Regions from separate parts of the Streptomyces sp. NPDC040718 genome, predicted to be linked through region 1. Evidence: predicted binding sites of a transcription regulator. Region 1 holds the regulator's gene; each other region holds the start of a gene.
What was found. The regulator HrcA, encoded in region 1, represses chaperone genes, less so after heat shock. The targets are predictions, from matches to a motif close to TTNGCACTCNGNNNNNCNGAGTGCNAA.
Positions count from the first base shown of each region.

Region 1 (5,356 bases):
GGCCGCCAGCACCGCCGCGATCTGCGCCCCGCGCATCAGGCCGCCGGCCGCGGTGATGGGGAGGGCCACGGCCTCCCGTACCTGCGCGACCAGTGCGAGCAGGCCGACGCCGGCCGTGCCGTCGGCCTCCGGGTCGTCGCGGTGGGTGCCCTGGTGGCCGCCCGCCTCAATGCCCTGGACGCAGACGGCGTCCGCGCCCGCCGCCTGCGCGGAGCGGGCCTCGTCGACCGAGGTGACGGTGACGACGGTACGGGTGCCCGCCCCGCGCAGGCGGGCGAGGACTCCGGGCGCGGGCGTGCCGAAGGCGAAGGAGACCACCGGGACGGGGTCCTCCAGCAGGATGGCCAGTTTCGCCTCGTAGCCGTCGTCGCAGTTGCCGACGGTGTCCTCGGGGGCGAGCGAGACCTCGTACCAGCCGGCCTCGCCGGCCAGCTGCCCTCGGTAGGTCTCGACGGCGGCCGGGTCGACGTAGCCGGTCTGCGGCATGAAGAGGTTCACGCCGAAGGGCCGCCTGGTGAGGCCGCGCGTCTGCTTGATCTCCTGGTACATGCCGTCGGCGGTCTTGTATCCGCCGGCGAGGTAGCCGAGCCCGCCCGCCTCGCACACTGCGGCGACCAGCGGCGGGCAGGAGCCGCCGCCCGCCATGGGAGCCTGCACGATCGGGTACCGGGGGAAACCGTTCGGCGCGGAGGACATGGACTGCATCGTGCCACGTCCCGGCCATCGCGCCGAACCGTCGCATTCGCCTGGCATAGTCCGCTTCCCCCGTGTGTCCGGGAATCGCCCCGGGCGGTGTCCCGGAAAGCGCCGAGCCCGGTCCGGGGTCTCCCCGGACCGGGCTCGTACGAGTACCTCGGGCCTGCCCCAGGCTGCGCCGAGCGCCGCCTCAGCGCCCGTTGAACGCGTCCTTCAGGCGGCTGAACAGGCCCTGCTGGCCGGGGGCGAACTGGCCCATCGGCCGCTCCTCGCCGCGCAGCTTCGCGAGCTGGCGCAGCAGTTCCTCCTGCTGGGCGTCCAGCTTGCCGGGGGTGGTGACCTCGACGTGGACGATCAGGTCGCCGCGGCCGCCGCCGCGCAGGTGGGTGACGCCCCGCCCGTGCAGCGGGATGGCCTGGCCGGACTGGGTGCCGGGCCGGATGTCGATCTCCTCCATGCCGTCCAGCGTCTCCAGCGGGCACTTGGTGCCCAGGGCCGCGGCCGTCATGGGGATGGTGACCGTGCAGTGCAGGTCGTCCCCGCGCCGCTGGAAGGTCGGGTGCGGCAGCTCGTGGATCTCCACGTAGAGGTCGCCGGCGGGGCCGCCGCCGGGGCCGACCTCGCCCTCGCCCGCGAGCTGGATGCGGGTGCCGTTCTCGACACCGGCGGGGATCTTGACGGTGAGGCTGCGGCGGGAGCGGACCCGGCCGTCGCCCGCGCACTCGGGGCACGGGGTCGGGACCACGGTGCCGAAGCCCTGGCACTGCGGGCAGGGGCGCGAGGTCATGACCTGGCCCAGGAAGGACCGGGTGACCTGGGAGACCTCACCGCGGCCGCGGCACATGTCACAGGTCTGCGCCGAGGTGCCGGGTGCGGCGCCCTCGCCGGAGCAGGTGCCGCAGACGACGGCCGTGTCGACCTGGATGTCCTTGGTCGTGCCGAAGGCGGCCTCGTCCAGTTCCAGGTCCAGGCGGATCATGGCGTCCTGGCCGCGGCGGGTGCGCGAGCGCGGGCCGCGCTGCGAGGCCTGGCCGAAGAAGGCGTCCATGATGTCGGAGAAGTTGCCGAAGCCGCCCGCTCCGAAGCCGCCCGCGCCGCCACCGCCGCCCGAGGAGGACAGCGGGTCGCCGCCGAGGTCGTGGACCTGCTTCTTCTGCGGGTCCGAGAGGACCTCGTAGGCCGCGTTGATCTCCTTGAAGCGCTCCTGCGTCTTCGGGTCCGGGTTCACGTCCGGGTGGAGCTCACGGGCGAGCCGGCGGAAGGCCTTCTTGATCTCGTCCTGCGATGCGTCGCGGCGCACGCCGAGTACGGCGTAGTAGTCCGTGGCCACTTACGACTCCGCCAGGATCTGTCCGACGTAACGTGCCACTGCGCGTACCGCTCCCATCGTTCCGGGGTAGTCCATGCGGGTCGGTCCGACCACGCCGAGTTTGGCGACTGCTTCGCCGCCCGAACCGTAGCCGACGGACACGACCGACGTGGAGTTGAGTCCCTCGTAGGCGTTCTCGTGACCGATGCGTACGGCCATCCCCGACTCTCCGGCCTCACCCAGCAGCTTCAGGAGCACGACGTGCTCCTCCAGCGCTTCGAGCACGGGCCTGATCGTCAAGGGAAAATCATGTCCGAAGCGAGTGAGGTTGGCGGTGCCGCCGATCATCAGCCGCTCCTCCGCCTCCTCGGCCAGCGTTTCGAGAAGGGTCGCGAGGACGGCCTTGACGGTCGCCCTGTCGTCGATCTCGAACGACTCCGGAAGGTCCTGCACCAGCTGCGGCACGTCGGTGAAGCGACGGCCGACGACCCTGCTGTTCAGGCGTGCCCGCAGGTCGGCGAGGGAGGTCTCGCCGAAGGGGGTCTGGGTGTCGACCAGGCGCTGCTCGACCCGCCCGGTGTCGGTGATCAGTACGAGCATCAGCCGGGCCGGGGCCAGCGACAGCAGCTCGACGTGCCGCACCGTGGAGCGGGTCAGCGACGGGTACTGGACGACGGCGACCTGCCGGGTGAGCTGCGCGAGCAGCCGTACCGTGCGGCCGACCACGTCGTCGAGGTCGACGGCGCCGTCGAGGAAGTTCTGGATGGCCCTGCGCTCGGGCGTCGACAGCGGCTTGACGCCCGCCAGCTTGTCGACGAAGAGGCGGTAGCCCTTGTCCGTGGGGATCCGGCCGGCGCTGGTGTGGGGCTGGGCGATGTAGCCCTCCTCCTCCAGCACGGCCATGTCGTTGCGCACGGTGGCGGGCGAGACGCCCAGCCTGTGCCGCTCGGTGAGGGCCTTGGAGCCGACGGGCTCCTCCGTCCCGACGTAGTCCTGGACGATGGCGCGCAGTACCTCGAGTCTGCGTTCGCTGAGCATCGCGCACACCTCCGGATGCGGTCGGTCGTCGGTCTGGCCGTCGGGGGCCGGTCCTGGCTTGTTGGCACTCTTCGCGTGTGAGTGCCAGAGATCCCCCGGTCAGTGTACGGCCGGGTAGTACGCCGCAGGCAAGGGCGGCCCGCCAGGGTAGCGTCACCGCATGGACGTGCGTTGGGAAGAGACGGGCTGGGAAAAGGTCACCGGACGGGTCGGCCGGCGGCGGCTGCCGGTGTGGGACTGCACGGTGGGGCTGGTGGTGGGGGACGAGTCGGTGCTGCTGATCGACCCCGGATCGTCGGTGCGCGAGGGGGCGCAGGTGCGGGCCGAGGCGGAGCGCCTGACGGGCCGCCGCGTGACCCATATCGCATTCACCCACGGACATTTCGACCACGTGCTGGGCGGGGCGGCCTTCGCGGGCGCCGAGTTCTTCGGGGCGGTGGGCCTGGACCGGCTGCTGTCGACCCCGACGGGCCGCGAGGAGGTGCGGGTGAGCGCGTTCCGGCAGGGTCTGGCGGAGGCGGAGGCCACGGAGGCGGCGGACCTGCTCCAGGCGCCCCGGCACCTGGTGTCGGGCGAGTGGACCCTGGATCTGGGCGGGGTGCAGGTGCTGCTGGCGAACGTGGGGCCCGCGCACTCCGAGCACGACCTGGCGGTCTTCGTGCCGGGCGAGCGGGAGGCGGTGTTCTGCGGGGACCTGGTCGAGGAGTCGGGCGAGCCGCAGGCCGGCTCGGACGCGGTGCCGGGCCAGTGGCCGGCCGCCCTGGACCGGCTGCTGTCGCTGGGCGGGGACGACGCGGTGTACGTGCCGGGTCACGGAGCGCTGGTGGACGCGGGCTTCGTGCGTGCGCAACGCGCCACACTGGCGGCCCGGTTCGGCGTGTCGGGGGCGTGAGGGCGCCGGCTCTCCTAGTGTCGGCCGGATGCGTGAGTACTCCCCCGACCTGACCCCGCAGTGGAAGCGCCCCAAGCCCGTGCCCGAGGTGCCGGCGGATCCGGACCTGGTGGTCGAGGTGGCGGGTACGGACTTCTGCGGCGCGGTGGTGGCCTGCGAGGCGGGCACGGTGACCCTGGAGGACCGCTTCGGCAAGCGCCGGGTGTTCCCGCTGGAGCCGCGCGGCTTCCTGCTGGACGGCGCCGTGGTGACCCTGACCCGCCCCGCGCGGGGCCCGGCCGCGCCGGCCCGCACGGCCTCGGGCTCGATCGCCGTCCCGGGGGCGCGGGCGCGGGTGGCGCGGGCGGGTCGGATCTACGTGGAGGGGCGGCACGACGCCGAGCTGGTCGAGCGGGTCTGGGGCGACGACCTGCGGATCGAGGGCGTGGTGGTGGAGTACTTGGAGGGCGTCGACGACCTCGCGGCGGTGGTGGCGGAGTTCGCCCCGGGCCCCGACGCCCGTCTCGGTGTCCTGGTGGACCATCTGGTGCCGGGCTCGAAGGAGTCCCGTATCGCGGCCTCGGTGACGGGCCCGGACGTGCTGGTGGTGGGACACCCGTACGTGGACGTCTGGCAGGCCGTGAAGCCGTCGGCGCTGGGCATCCGGGCGTGGCCGGAGGTCCCGCGCGGCCAGGACTGGAAGACGGGTGTCTGCCGGGCCCTGGGCTGGCCGGAGAACACCGGGGCCGCCTGGCAGCACATCCTGTCCCGCGTGACGTCCTACCGCGACCTGGAGCCGACGCTGCTGGGGCGGGTGGAGGAGCTGATCGACTTCGTCACGGGTAGCGGTGAGGCCTGACGCCCTGGAAGGTGCCGAACTCACTCGTATCCAGCTCGATGCCGAGCGGCTCCAGCGGCACCGACTCGCCGAACTTCGACAGCCGTTGCGATCGGTAGTCGGCATCGTCCCCCTTGCCGACCGGAACGGTCAGCAGGACGCATTGCGCAGCGATCGGGTCGATGATCAGATAAGCAGGCACCTTCCCGGCGGCGTAGATCGAGCGCTTGACCACGTAGTCCCTGTCGACGCTGGTCTTCGAGACGACCTCCACCACCAACGTGATCAGTTGCGATGGCAGGAGACGTCCCGACCCCGGGTTCGCCTCGCGATCAAGGACCACCAGGTCGGGAACGGGCTCGCTCGCCTCGTCGACGATGTCGACGTCCTGGGTCTGGAGCCGTACCCACCGCTTGCGCGGGATCTGGTCCTGCACGTCCTCCACGATCAGGTTGCGCACCAGATCGGGACCGGCCATCATCACGATTTCCCCCCGGAGGAGCTCGGCCTTAACGCCCTCGGGAGGCTCGAACCCCGCGAAGAATTTGGCCATCCCATGCTCGTCCACAGCGGTCATCTCCGTGGTCCTCCACATCCGCCGCGT
Region 1 is NZ_JBVIXO010000013.1:144,946-150,301, forward strand. Features, by position in the region: gene ACZ597_RS27990 (nitronate monooxygenase) at 1-696, opposite strand, end outside; gene dnaJ (molecular chaperone DnaJ) at 887-2,026, opposite strand; gene hrcA (heat-inducible transcriptional repressor HrcA) at 2,027-3,043, opposite strand; gene ACZ597_RS28005 (MBL fold metallo-hydrolase) at 3,204-3,935, shown strand; gene ACZ597_RS28010 (DUF3097 domain-containing protein) at 3,964-4,773, shown strand; gene ACZ597_RS28015 (Uma2 family endonuclease) at 4,751-5,329, opposite strand.

Region 2 (5,356 bases), on a different contig from region 1:
CCAGCCCGTACGCCTTCTTGATCTTGTCCTTGTGGCCCGGCCCCCGCCCCGCGATCTCCACGAAGTCGTCGCGCGGTATGGAGAACGCCTTCGCCTCGCCGCCGTCGCCCGGTACGTGCAGCAGGATCATGGTGTTCGCGTTGTAGCCGCCGATGTCCGAACTCCCCGCGTGCAGCTGGTCGAGGATCTCCTCGGGCAGCGGGTCGCCGTTCTGGTCGCGCCTGCTGTCCAGGCCCATGAGCAGGATGTTCACATCGCCGTTCGCCGACTTCTCGGCGCCTTCCAGGGCCTTGGAGCCGGCGATCGAGGAGGCGAGGTCGCGGTAGACGTACCAGGCGCCGCCGCCCGCCAGCACCGTCAGCGCGCAGCCCGTGATCAGCAGCGTGCGCCCGAGCCTCCGGCGCCGTGAGGGCCTGCGGTGGCCGGTCTTGCTCCGTGTCCGTGCAGCGCTCATGCCGCTCGATCCTGGCGCAGCGGCGCTGAAGGAATCCTGAGGAGGCGGCAGGGGAGCAGCGGAGCAGGGGGCGCCCTCAGCGGTGCGGGCCGTCCGCCGGCACGTGCAGCTCCAGCCGCGCGCCCCCGCCCGGCGTGCCGAGGGCGCGTACGTCGCCCCCGTGCGCCCGCGCGATCTCCCGGGCGATGGCCAGGCCCAGCCCGGTCCCGCCGCTGGCCCGGCCCCGGTCCGCGTCGAGGCGTACGAACCGCTCGAAGACCCGGTCGCGGTCCGCCTCCGGGATCCCCGGGCCGTCGTCGGCCACTTCCAGCACCGCCCGCCCGTCCCGCGCGGCGGCCCGCACCACGACCCCGGCGTCCGCGTACCGAAGGGCGTTGTCCACCAGGTTGGCCAGGGCCCGTTCCAGCCGCGCCGGGTCCCCGTACGCCGGCACCGGCGCGGGCGCCTCCACCCGCAGCGGCACCCGGGGCGCGGGCCGCCGCGCCGCGTCCTCCGCCGCCAGCAGCGCGAGGTCCACCGGCTCGGGGCGGGGCGCGGGTCCGCCGTCGAGGCGGGCCAGGAGCAGCAGGTCGGCGGCGATCCGCTGGAGCCGCTCGGTGTCGGCCAGCGCGGCGGCGACCGACGCCTGGTCGGGGCGCGGCATGGCGAGGGCCACCTCCAGCCGGGAGCGGACGGCGGCGAGCGGGTTGCGCAGCTCGTGGGAGGCGTCGGCGGTGAACTGGCGCTGCCGGGCGTCGGAGCGCTCCAGCCGGTCGAGGGTGTCGTTGACGGTCCGGGCCAGCTGGGCGATCTCGTCGCCGCCGCCGGGGTCGGGGACGCGCCGGTCCAGCTCGCTCGCGGTGACGGCGGCGAGTCCGGTGCGGATCGCGGTGACGGGCCGCAGCGCGCGGCCGGTGGCCCACCAGGCCAGGGCGGCGGCGAAGGCGGTCAGCGGGGGAGCGCCGGCGAGGAAGCCGGTGGCGACGGCGCGGGTGGCGTCGTCGACGTCGCCGAGCACGGTCACCGCGTACACGGTGTGCGGATCGTGCGCGTCCGGCGGGCCGGGGGCCTCGACCGCGACGACCAGGCGGCGTTGCGCGCCGGGACGCGCGGGCGGCAGTACGGCCGAGCGGGAGTCCTGGCCGGGGCCGGGGCGCAGCCCGTCGAGGCGCGGGGGGTCCTTGGGCGCTCCGGCGGCGGTGCTGGCGACGTCGCGGCCGCGGGCGTCCCGTACGAGGACCAGGTCGACCCCGCCGTCGGGCGCGGGCAGCCGGCCGCCGGGCGGGAGGGTCCGGGTGTCGAGCTGGGCGGCGACCTTGCGCGCGGCGAGCTCGGTGCGGCCGGTGGTGTTGTCGAGGAGGTTGGTGCGCATGAGGCTGTAGAGCCACAGTCCGCCGGTGGTGAGGACCGCGGCCATCGCGAGGGCGGCGGCGAGGGCGGTCCGCGCGCGGAGGTTGCCGACGCGCGGGCCGCGCGGCCCGCGCCGGCCGGCAGGCCGTGGCCTACCCACCGTCGGGCGCCATGCGGTAGCCGGTTCCGTGGACGGTGAGGATGGAGCGGCGGCCGAAGGGGGCGTCGATCTTCTTGCGCAGCGAGGAGACGTAGACCTCGACGATGTTCGGGTCGATGCCGTGCGGGGCGTCCCAGACCTCGTCGAGGACGTCCTGCTTGGCGACGGCCCGGCCGGGGCGGCGCATCAGGCAGGCGAGGACGCCGATCTCCCGGGCGGTGAGTTCGATGTCGTGGCTCCCGCGGCGGCAGCGGCGGTCCGGCGGGTCGAGGAAGAGGTCCCCGGCCCGGAGCGCGGTGGGTTCGGGGGCGGCGGCGCGGCGGGCGAGGGCGCGCAGGCGGGCGGCCAGCACCAGGAAGGAGAAGGGCTTGGTGAGGTAGTCGTCGGCGCCGGCGTCGAGCCCCTCGGCCTCGTCCTGCTCGCCGTCCCGGGCGGTCAGCACCAGGACGGCGGTGGGGTCGCCGTGGGCCCGCATCCGGGCGCATATCTCGGCGCCGCCGGGGCCGGGGAGCATCAGGTCGAGGAGGACGACGTCGTACGGGCCGCCGGTGAGGGCCAGTTCGAGGCCCCGGTGGCCGTCGCGGGCGACCTCGACGCGGTGGCCCTCGGCGGACAGGCCCTGGCGGAGGGATTCGGCCAGGTTCTCTTCGTCTTCGACCACGAGGATGCGCACGCCCCAAGCCTCACATACCGGGCAGGGGCTGCTCCGGCCCCGGCGCCCGGCGGGGGGCTGCCCATCGGGTCGGGGTTCGGCCGAACGGGGGGTTCGGCGGCCGGAATACGTGGAACCAGCGGACCGTGTTGGCACTCCGCTTGACCGAGTGCTAATCACCGGAATAGTCTCGCGTCTGGCACTCGCCCCCGGTGAGTGCCAACACAGCGACAGGCAGATCCGGCACCCGCGACGACGGATCGACCTGGTCGCCACCTCAGACAGTTAACCCCGGATCTCCGAAGGGGGAGGTCGGATCGTGACGACCACCAGCTCCAAGGTTGCCATCAAGCCGCTTGAGGACCGCATCGTGGTCCAGCCGCTCGACGCCGAGCAGACCACGGCCTCTGGCCTGGTCATCCCGGACACCGCGAAGGAGAAGCCCCAGGAGGGCGTCGTCCTCGCGGTCGGCCCGGGCCGCTTCGAGGACGGCCAGCGTCTCCCGCTGGACGTCAGCGTCGGCGACATCGTGCTGTACAGCAAGTACGGCGGCACCGAAGTGAAGTACAGCGGCGAGGAGTACCTCGTCCTCTCGGCCCGCGACGTGCTCGCGATCGTCGAGAAGTAAGTCATTTCTTCAGTTTTGTTTTGAGCTGCGCCCCTGGTCACCCCTGCTGATGCCGGGCGGCGAGGGGCGTAGTTCGTTCCAGGCGGTCGCGGTGAGCGGCCGGGGATCGCAACGAGAGGGCTGAACCGCTCCCATGCCGAAGATTCTCAAGTTCGACGAGGACGCCCGTCGCGCCCTCGAGCGCGGCGTCAACAAGCTTGCCGACACGGTCAAGGTGACGATCGGCCCCAAGGGCCGCAACGTCGTCATCGACAAGAAGTTCGGCGCCCCCACCATCACCAACGACGGTGTCACCATCGCCCGCGAGGTCGAGCTGGACGACCCGTACGAGAACCTGGGCGCGCAGCTCGTGAAGGAGGTGGCGACCAAGACCAACGACATCGCGGGTGACGGCACCACCACCGCCACCGTGCTGGCCCAGGCGCTCGTCCGCGAGGGTCTGCGCAACGTCGCCGCCGGCGCTTCCCCGGCCGCCCTGAAGAAGGGCATCGACGCCGCGGTCAAGGCCGTGTCCGAGGAGCTCCTCGCGACCGCCCGCCCGATCGAGGACAAGTCCGACATCGCCGCCGTGGCCGCGCTCTCCGCGCAGGACTCGCAGGTCGGCGAGCTCATCGCCGAGGCGATGGACAAGGTCGGCAAGGACGGTGTCATCACCGTCGAGGAGTCCAACGCCTTCGGCCTGGAGCTGGAGTTCACCGAGGGCATGGCCTTCGACAAGGGCTACCTGTCCCCCTACATGGTCACCGACCAGGAGCGTATGGAGGCCGTCCTCGACGACCCGTACATCCTGATCAACCAGGGCAAGATCTCCTCCATCCAGGACCTCCTGCCGCTGCTGGAGAAGGTCATCCAGGCGGGTGGCTCCAAGCCGCTGCTGATCATCGCCGAGGACGTCGAGGGCGAGGCCCTCTCCACCCTCGTCGTCAACAAGATCCGCGGCACCTTCAACGCGGTGGCCGTCAAGGCCCCCGGCTTCGGTGACCGTCGCAAGGCGATGCTCCAGGACATGGCCACCCTCACCGGTGCCACCGTCATCGCCGAGGAGGTCGGCCTCAAGCTCGACCAGGCCGGTCTGGACGTCCTCGGTTCCGCGCGCCGCGTGACCATCTCCAAGGACGACACGACCATCGTCGACGGTGGCGGCAGCCACGAGGAAGTCGCCGGTCGCGTCAACCAGATCAAGGCCGAGATCGAGTCCACGGACTCCGACTGGGACCGCGAGAAGCTGCAGGAGCGCCTGGCGAAGCTCGCCGGCGGCGTCTGCGTCATCAAGGTCGGCGCCGCCACCGAGGTGGAGCTCAAGGAGAAGAAGCACCGCCTCGAGGACGCCATCTCCGCGACCCGCGCCGCGGTCGAGGAGGGCATCGTCTCCGGCGGTGGCTCCGCGCTCGTCCACGCCGTCAAGGTCCTGGAGGGCAACCTCGGCCTGACCGGCGACGAGGGCACCGGCGTCTCCGTGGTCCGCCGCGCCGCCGTCGAGCCGCTGCGCTGGATCGCCGAGAACGCCGGCCTCGAGGGCTACGTCATCACCTCGAAGGTCTCCGAGCTCGACAAGGGCCAGGGCTTCAACGCCGCCACCGGCGAGTACGGCGACCTGGTCAAGGCCGGCGTCATCGACCCGGTCAAGGTCACCCGCTCCGCCCTGGAGAACGCCGCCTCCATCGCCTCCCTGCTGCTCACGACCGAGACCCTGGTCGTCGAGAAGCCGGCCGAGGAAGAGGCCGACGCCGGCCACGGCCACGGTCACGGCCACAGCCACTGACGCGTCCGCGCGCTTCGACGAGAAGGCCCCCGTCCCACCGTGTGAACGGTGGGACGGGGGCCTTCCCGTCTGCCGGGGCCGCCCGGGCGGCCGTCACTCCATGACGCCCAGCTGCCGCATCACGGCCATGGCGTCGTAGTGCCACCAGCCTTCCTTGATCATGCCGTCCTGACATCGGAAGACCGTGGTGCCGGTCATCGTGCAGGTCTTGCCGGTGGGGGCGACGCCCATGAACTCGCCCTTGTGCGTGCCGGTCCAGGTCCACAGCGTGGTGACGTAGTCGTCCTGCGCCATCTGGGCGTCACGGGTGAAGGTGAAGTCGAAGGCGGCGCGCCACATCTCGACGTCCTCGCGGATCGCGGCGTGGCCGT
Region 2 is NZ_JBVIXO010000001.1:1,005,601-1,010,956, reverse strand. Features, by position in the region: gene ACZ597_RS04650 (LCP family protein) at 1-454, opposite strand, end outside; gene ACZ597_RS04645 (sensor histidine kinase) at 531-1,943, opposite strand; gene ACZ597_RS04640 (response regulator transcription factor) at 1,936-2,616, opposite strand; gene groES (co-chaperone GroES) at 2,915-3,223, shown strand; gene groL (chaperonin GroEL) at 3,357-4,985, shown strand; gene ACZ597_RS04625 (ester cyclase) at 5,079-5,356, opposite strand, start outside.
Region 2: the regulator HrcA is predicted to act here: its motif matches at 2,745-2,771, upstream of groES (co-chaperone GroES).

Region 3 (5,356 bases), on a different contig from region 1:
AGCAGCCCCCCGCCGCCGCCCGTGGGGGCGAGGCGGCGGGTCAGGCGCCGCAGCCAGCCATACGTTTCCGGGTCCATGCGGCGGTTGTGCCCGAGGGGCCCGCCGCCAACCCCCCGTTCTCACCCAGAGTAATCATACGATCGCGCGGCTTCGATGAAGGCCCGGATCAGCTCGGGGTCCTTCACCCCGCGTTCCCGCTCGACCCCGCTGGAGACGTCCACGCCCCAGGCGCGGGTGGCGGCGGCGGCCTCGCGGACGTTGGCCGGGCCGAGCCCGCCGGCCAGCAGCCACTGCCCTTCGGGTGCCGTGAACTGCGCGGATCCCCAGTTCCAGGGCTTGCCGGAGCCGGGGTCGGGGGCGTCGATGAGGAGCAGGTCCTCCCCGTACTCGCCGCAGCGTGCCACGTGCTCGGCGGTGGCGCGCAGCAGGGTGCGCCCGGGGGCGCGCAGGCGCGCGTAGTAGTCGGCGGGCTCGTCGCCGTGCAGCTGTACGCCGCGCACGCCGCTCTCCTCGGCGAGCCGGCGCACCTCCTCCAGGGGCTGTCCGCGGAACACCCCGACGGTCAGCACCCCGTCCGGCACCCGCGCGGCCAGTACCCGCGCCTCGGCGGCGCCGATGGTGCGGGGGCTGCCGGGGGCGAGTACGAACCCGACGGCGTCGGCTCCGGCCTCCACCGCCACGTCGACGTCGTGCGGGGTCTTCAGTCCGCAGATCTTGACGAAGAGTGCCCTGCGCTCGCTGCTTTCGCTCATGCCCCGAGTCAAACAGACCCGGCTCCACGGCGCCGATACATCCCATTCCCCGGGCGGCCACGGCCCCCGGGGCTCAAGCCCCGACAGTCCGAGCGCCCTGTCTGTGGAATGGGTGGTGGGCGGAGCCCACCACCACCCACCGCCCTCCCCAACCCCCTTGGGTCACCCGTACGTTCTTCTCCCGCACGGCCCGCGACGGAGCCTGGTGGGGCCGGTTCACCCAGAGGGATTCCCCCGCACCGACCGCCCCGCCACCACCCCCGCAGGTGGCCCCGGCTCCTGCCCCTGCCTCTGTCGGCCCCGACGCGTTCGGCATCCTCGCCTCGCTCGGCCGCGCCGCCCCCGCCCTCGCGCTCTCCAAGGCCGACTGCACGGCCCTCGCCCCGCTCCTGGTCCCCTGGCTGGCCCGGGGCGCCTCCCCCGACCGCATCCGGCTCGCCCTCACCGCAGGCCTGCCGCCCGTGGTCCACCACCCGGCGGCCCTGGTCCGCAAACGCCTGGAGTCCAAACTCCCCGCCGCGCCACCCCCGCCCCCGGGAACGCCCGAGGGCGGCACCCCCTCCGTCCGGAAGGGGTGCCGCCCTCGTTCGAGAACAGCCGATCAGCCAGGGGCCGATCAGAAGTCCATGTCACCGCCCGGCATGCCGCCCGGAGCGGCGGCGGCCTTCTCCGGCTTGTCGGCGATGACGGCCTCGGTGGTCAGGAAGAGCGCGGCGATGGACGCGGCGTTCTGCAGCGCGGAACGCGTGACCTTCGCCGGGTCGATGATGCCCTCGGCGATCATGTCGACGTACTCGCCGGTCGCGGCGTTCAGACCGTGACCGATCGGGAGGTTGCGCACCTTCTCCACGACGACGCCACCCTCAAGACCGCCGTTGACGGCGATCTGCTTGAGCGGGGCCTCCAGGGCGAGCTTCACGGCGTTGGCGCCGGTCGCCTCGTCACCGGTGAGCTCCAGCTTCTCGAAGACCGAGGAGGCCTGGAGCAGGGCCACGCCACCGCCGGCGACGATGCCCTCTTCGACGGCCGCCTTCGCGTTGCGAACGGCGTCCTCGATGCGGTGCTTGCGCTCCTTGAGCTCGACCTCGGTCGCGGCACCGGCCTTGATGACGGCCACGCCGCCGGCCAGCTTCGCGAGGCGCTCCTGGAGCTTCTCGCGGTCGTAGTCCGAGTCGGAGTTCTCGATCTCGGCGCGGATCTGGTTGACGCGGCCCTGGACCTGGTCGCTGTCACCGGCACCGTCGACGATGGTGGTCTCGTCCTTGGTGATGACGACCTTGCGGGCGCGGCCGAGCAGGTCGAGACCGGCGTTCTCCAGCTTGAGGCCGACCTCCTCGGAGATGACCGTGCCGCCCGTGAGGATGGCGATGTCGCCGAGCATGGCCTTGCGGCGGTCGCCGAAGCCCGGGGCCTTGACGGCGACGGACTTGAAGGTGCCGCGGATCTTGTTGACGACCAGGGTCGACAGGGCCTCGCCCTCGACGTCCTCGGCGATGATCAGCAGCGGCTTGCCGGACTGCATGACCTTCTCCAGGAGCGGCAGCAGGTCCTTGACCGAGCCGATCTTGGAGTTGACGATCAGGATGTACGGGTCGTCGAGGGACGCCTCCATACGCTCCATGTCGGTGGCGAAGTACGCCGAGATGTAGCCCTTGTCGAAGCGCATGCCCTCGGTGAGCTCCAGCTCCAGACCGAAGGTCTGGGACTCCTCGACGGTGATGACGCCTTCCTTGCCGACCTTGTCCATGGCCTCGGCGATGAGCTCGCCGATCTGGGTGTCGGCGGCGGAGATGGAGGCCGTGGAAGCGATCTGCTCCTTGGTCTCGACATCCTTGGCCTGGGCCAGCAGGGCGGCGGAGACGGCCTCGACGGCCTTCTCGATACCGCGCTTGAGGGCCATCGGGTTGGCGCCGGCGGCCACGTTGCGCAGGCCCTCGCGGACGAGCGCCTGGGCGAGGACGGTCGCGGTGGTCGTACCGTCACCGGCGACGTCGTCCGTCTTCTTGGCGACTTCCTTGACCAGCTCGGCGCCGATCTTCTCGTACGGGTCCTCGAGCTCGATCTCCTTGGCGATGGAGACGCCGTCGTTGGTGATCGTGGGGGCGCCCCACTTCTTCTCAAGGACGACGTTGCGACCCTTGGGGCCAAGGGTGACCTTGACGGCGTCGGCGAGCTGGTTCATGCCACGCTCGAGACCGCGCCGGGCCTCCTCGTTGAACGCGATGATCTTGGCCATGTGAAGTGGTCCTCCCGGACAGGGGTGGATTGCTCCGGACCGCGCCCGCGCCCGCGACGGACGGCCTGCGGATCCGACGGTTCCGTCCCGCCGGGTCCTGCGGGCCTCACCGGCCCGGTCCTCGTTTTAGTAGCACTCTCACCGGGAGAGTGCTAACGCCAATGATTAGCACTCGACCCCCACGAGTGCAAGCGGCTTCGGGCAACACGCGGGCGGCGCGGCGGTGACGCGGGGCGACACGCATGAGGGGCCCACATCCCTGTCCGGGATGTGGGCCCCTCATGCGTCTGTGCGTGCGTCGGTGGCCGATCGCGTTCGCTCCGACTCAGCCGGCCGCGAGCTTGACCATGTCCGCCTGCGGACCCTTCTGGCCCTGCGAGATCTCGAACTCGACCCGCTGACCCTCTTCAAGGGTGCGGTATCCGTCCATCTGGATGGCGCTGTAGTGGACGAACACATCCGCACCACCGTCGACCGCGATGAAGCCGTAGCCCTTCTCCGCGTTGAACCACTTGACGGTGCCCTGAGCCATGCCTAACTCCCCTATTACTGGCCCTTGCGCGGGACCGCACTTCGCGGTCCCGGGTCAGAACTTGCGCCGGAACGCCTCGACCGCGGCTGAATGTATCCGCACCGGTGCTGTCAGCAACAGGTCAATCCGACGAGAAATCTGGACACACGGAAACCTGGAAATAGGGTGAAAACTTGGCATATTCCAGGGCAACTCGGGCCAGACAAGCCGCACCAAAGGCCCAAAAGGCGCGCTCATGTTGACTCAATGTCAACCATCCGTGGGCCCGCTCATATGCGGCGGGCAAGAACAGCGGAGGGGACTGCCCCAACTCTACCGCGCCCAATCAAGCAGAATTGCCCCCTCCGCTTTTAGCGGAGGGGGCAATTCTGATTTGAACGCGTCAGCCGGATATCCGGCCGCGGATCAGCAGCCGCCGACACTGTGCCCGTCTGGTCAGCCTCCGGCGACGGCGGGGATGATCGAGACGCCGGCGCCGTCCGGCGTCGCCGCCTCCAGGCCGCCCTCGAAGCGCACGTCGTCGTCGTTGACGTAGACGTTCACGAAGCGGCGCAGCTTGCCCTGGTCGTCCAGGACGCGCGCGGCGATGCCCGGGTGGTTCTTCTCCAGGGACTCGATGACCTCGGCGAGGGTCGCGCCCTCGGCCGGGACCTCGGCGGCGCCGCCGGTGTAGGTGCGCAGGATGGTGGGGATGCGGACGTTGACGCTCATGGCGCTACCGCCTTTCCGGATGTGTCAGGGGGAAGGGTCAGGCCAGGCCGGCGGCGCGGAACGCGTCCAGGCTCGGGCGGATGGTGGCGGTCTGGCCGCTGTCCGCGGCCACCGCCTCCAGGGTCTTGAGGCCGTCACCGGTGTTCAGGACCACCGTCGTCAGCGCCGGGTCGAGCCGGCCGTTCTCGATGAGCTTCTTCGTCACGCCGACGGTCACGCCGCCCGCTGTCTCGGCGAAGATGCCCTCGGTGCGCGCCAGGATCTTGATGGCCTCGACGACCTGCTCGTCGTTGACGTCCTCGACGTAGCCGCCGGTGCGCCGCGCGATGTCCAGGACGTACGGGCCGTCCGCCGGGTTGCCGATGGCCAGGGACTTGGCGATGGTGTTCGGCTTCTGCGGGCGGACCACGTCGTGGCCGGCCTTGAAGGCCGTGGACACCGGGGAGCAGCCCTCGGCCTGGGCGCCGAAGATCTTGTACGGCTTGTCCTCGACGAGGCCGAGCTTGATCAGCTCCTGGAGGCCCTTGTCGATCTTCGTCAGCTGGGAGCCGGACGCGATCGGGATGACGATCTGGTCGGGCAGCTGCCAGCCGAGCTGCTCGCAGATCTCGTACGCCAGGGTCTTCGAGCCCTCGCCGTAGTAGGGGCGCAGGTTGACGTTGACGAAGCCCCAGCCCTCGCCCAGCGGGTCGCCGATGAGCTCGGAGCAGAAGCGGTTGACGTCGTCGTAGTTGCCCTCGATGCCGACGAGGTCACCGCCGTAGACACCGGCCATGACGACCTTGCCCTGCTCCAGGTCGTGCGGGATGAACACGCAGGAGCGGAAGCCGGCCCGGGCGGCCGCGGCGCCGACGGCGCCGGCCAGGTTGCCGGTGGAGGAGCACGACAGGGTGGTGAAGCCGAAGGCGCGGGCGGCCTCGACGGCGATGGCCACGACGCGGTCCTTGAAGGAGTGCGTCGGGTTGCCGGAGTCGTCCTTGACGTAGAGCTTGCCGGTGACGCCCAGCTCCTTGGCCAGGTTCTCGGCGTCCACGAGCTTGGTGAAGCCGGGGTTCAGGCTCGGCTTGGAGGCCACGTCCACCGGGACGGGCAGCAGCGGCGCGTAGCGCCAGATGTTGTTCGGGC
Region 3 is NZ_JBVIXO010000012.1:107,793-113,148, forward strand. Features, by position in the region: gene ACZ597_RS26705 (LamG domain-containing protein) at 1-77, opposite strand, end outside; gene ACZ597_RS26710 (phosphoribosylanthranilate isomerase) at 120-752, opposite strand; gene groL (chaperonin GroEL) at 1,369-2,988, opposite strand; gene ACZ597_RS26720 (cold-shock protein) at 3,314-3,520, opposite strand; gene ACZ597_RS26725 (MoaD/ThiS family protein) at 3,956-4,231, opposite strand; gene thrC (threonine synthase) at 4,269-5,356, opposite strand, start outside.
Region 3: the regulator HrcA is predicted to act here: its motif matches at 3,118-3,144, upstream of groL (chaperonin GroEL).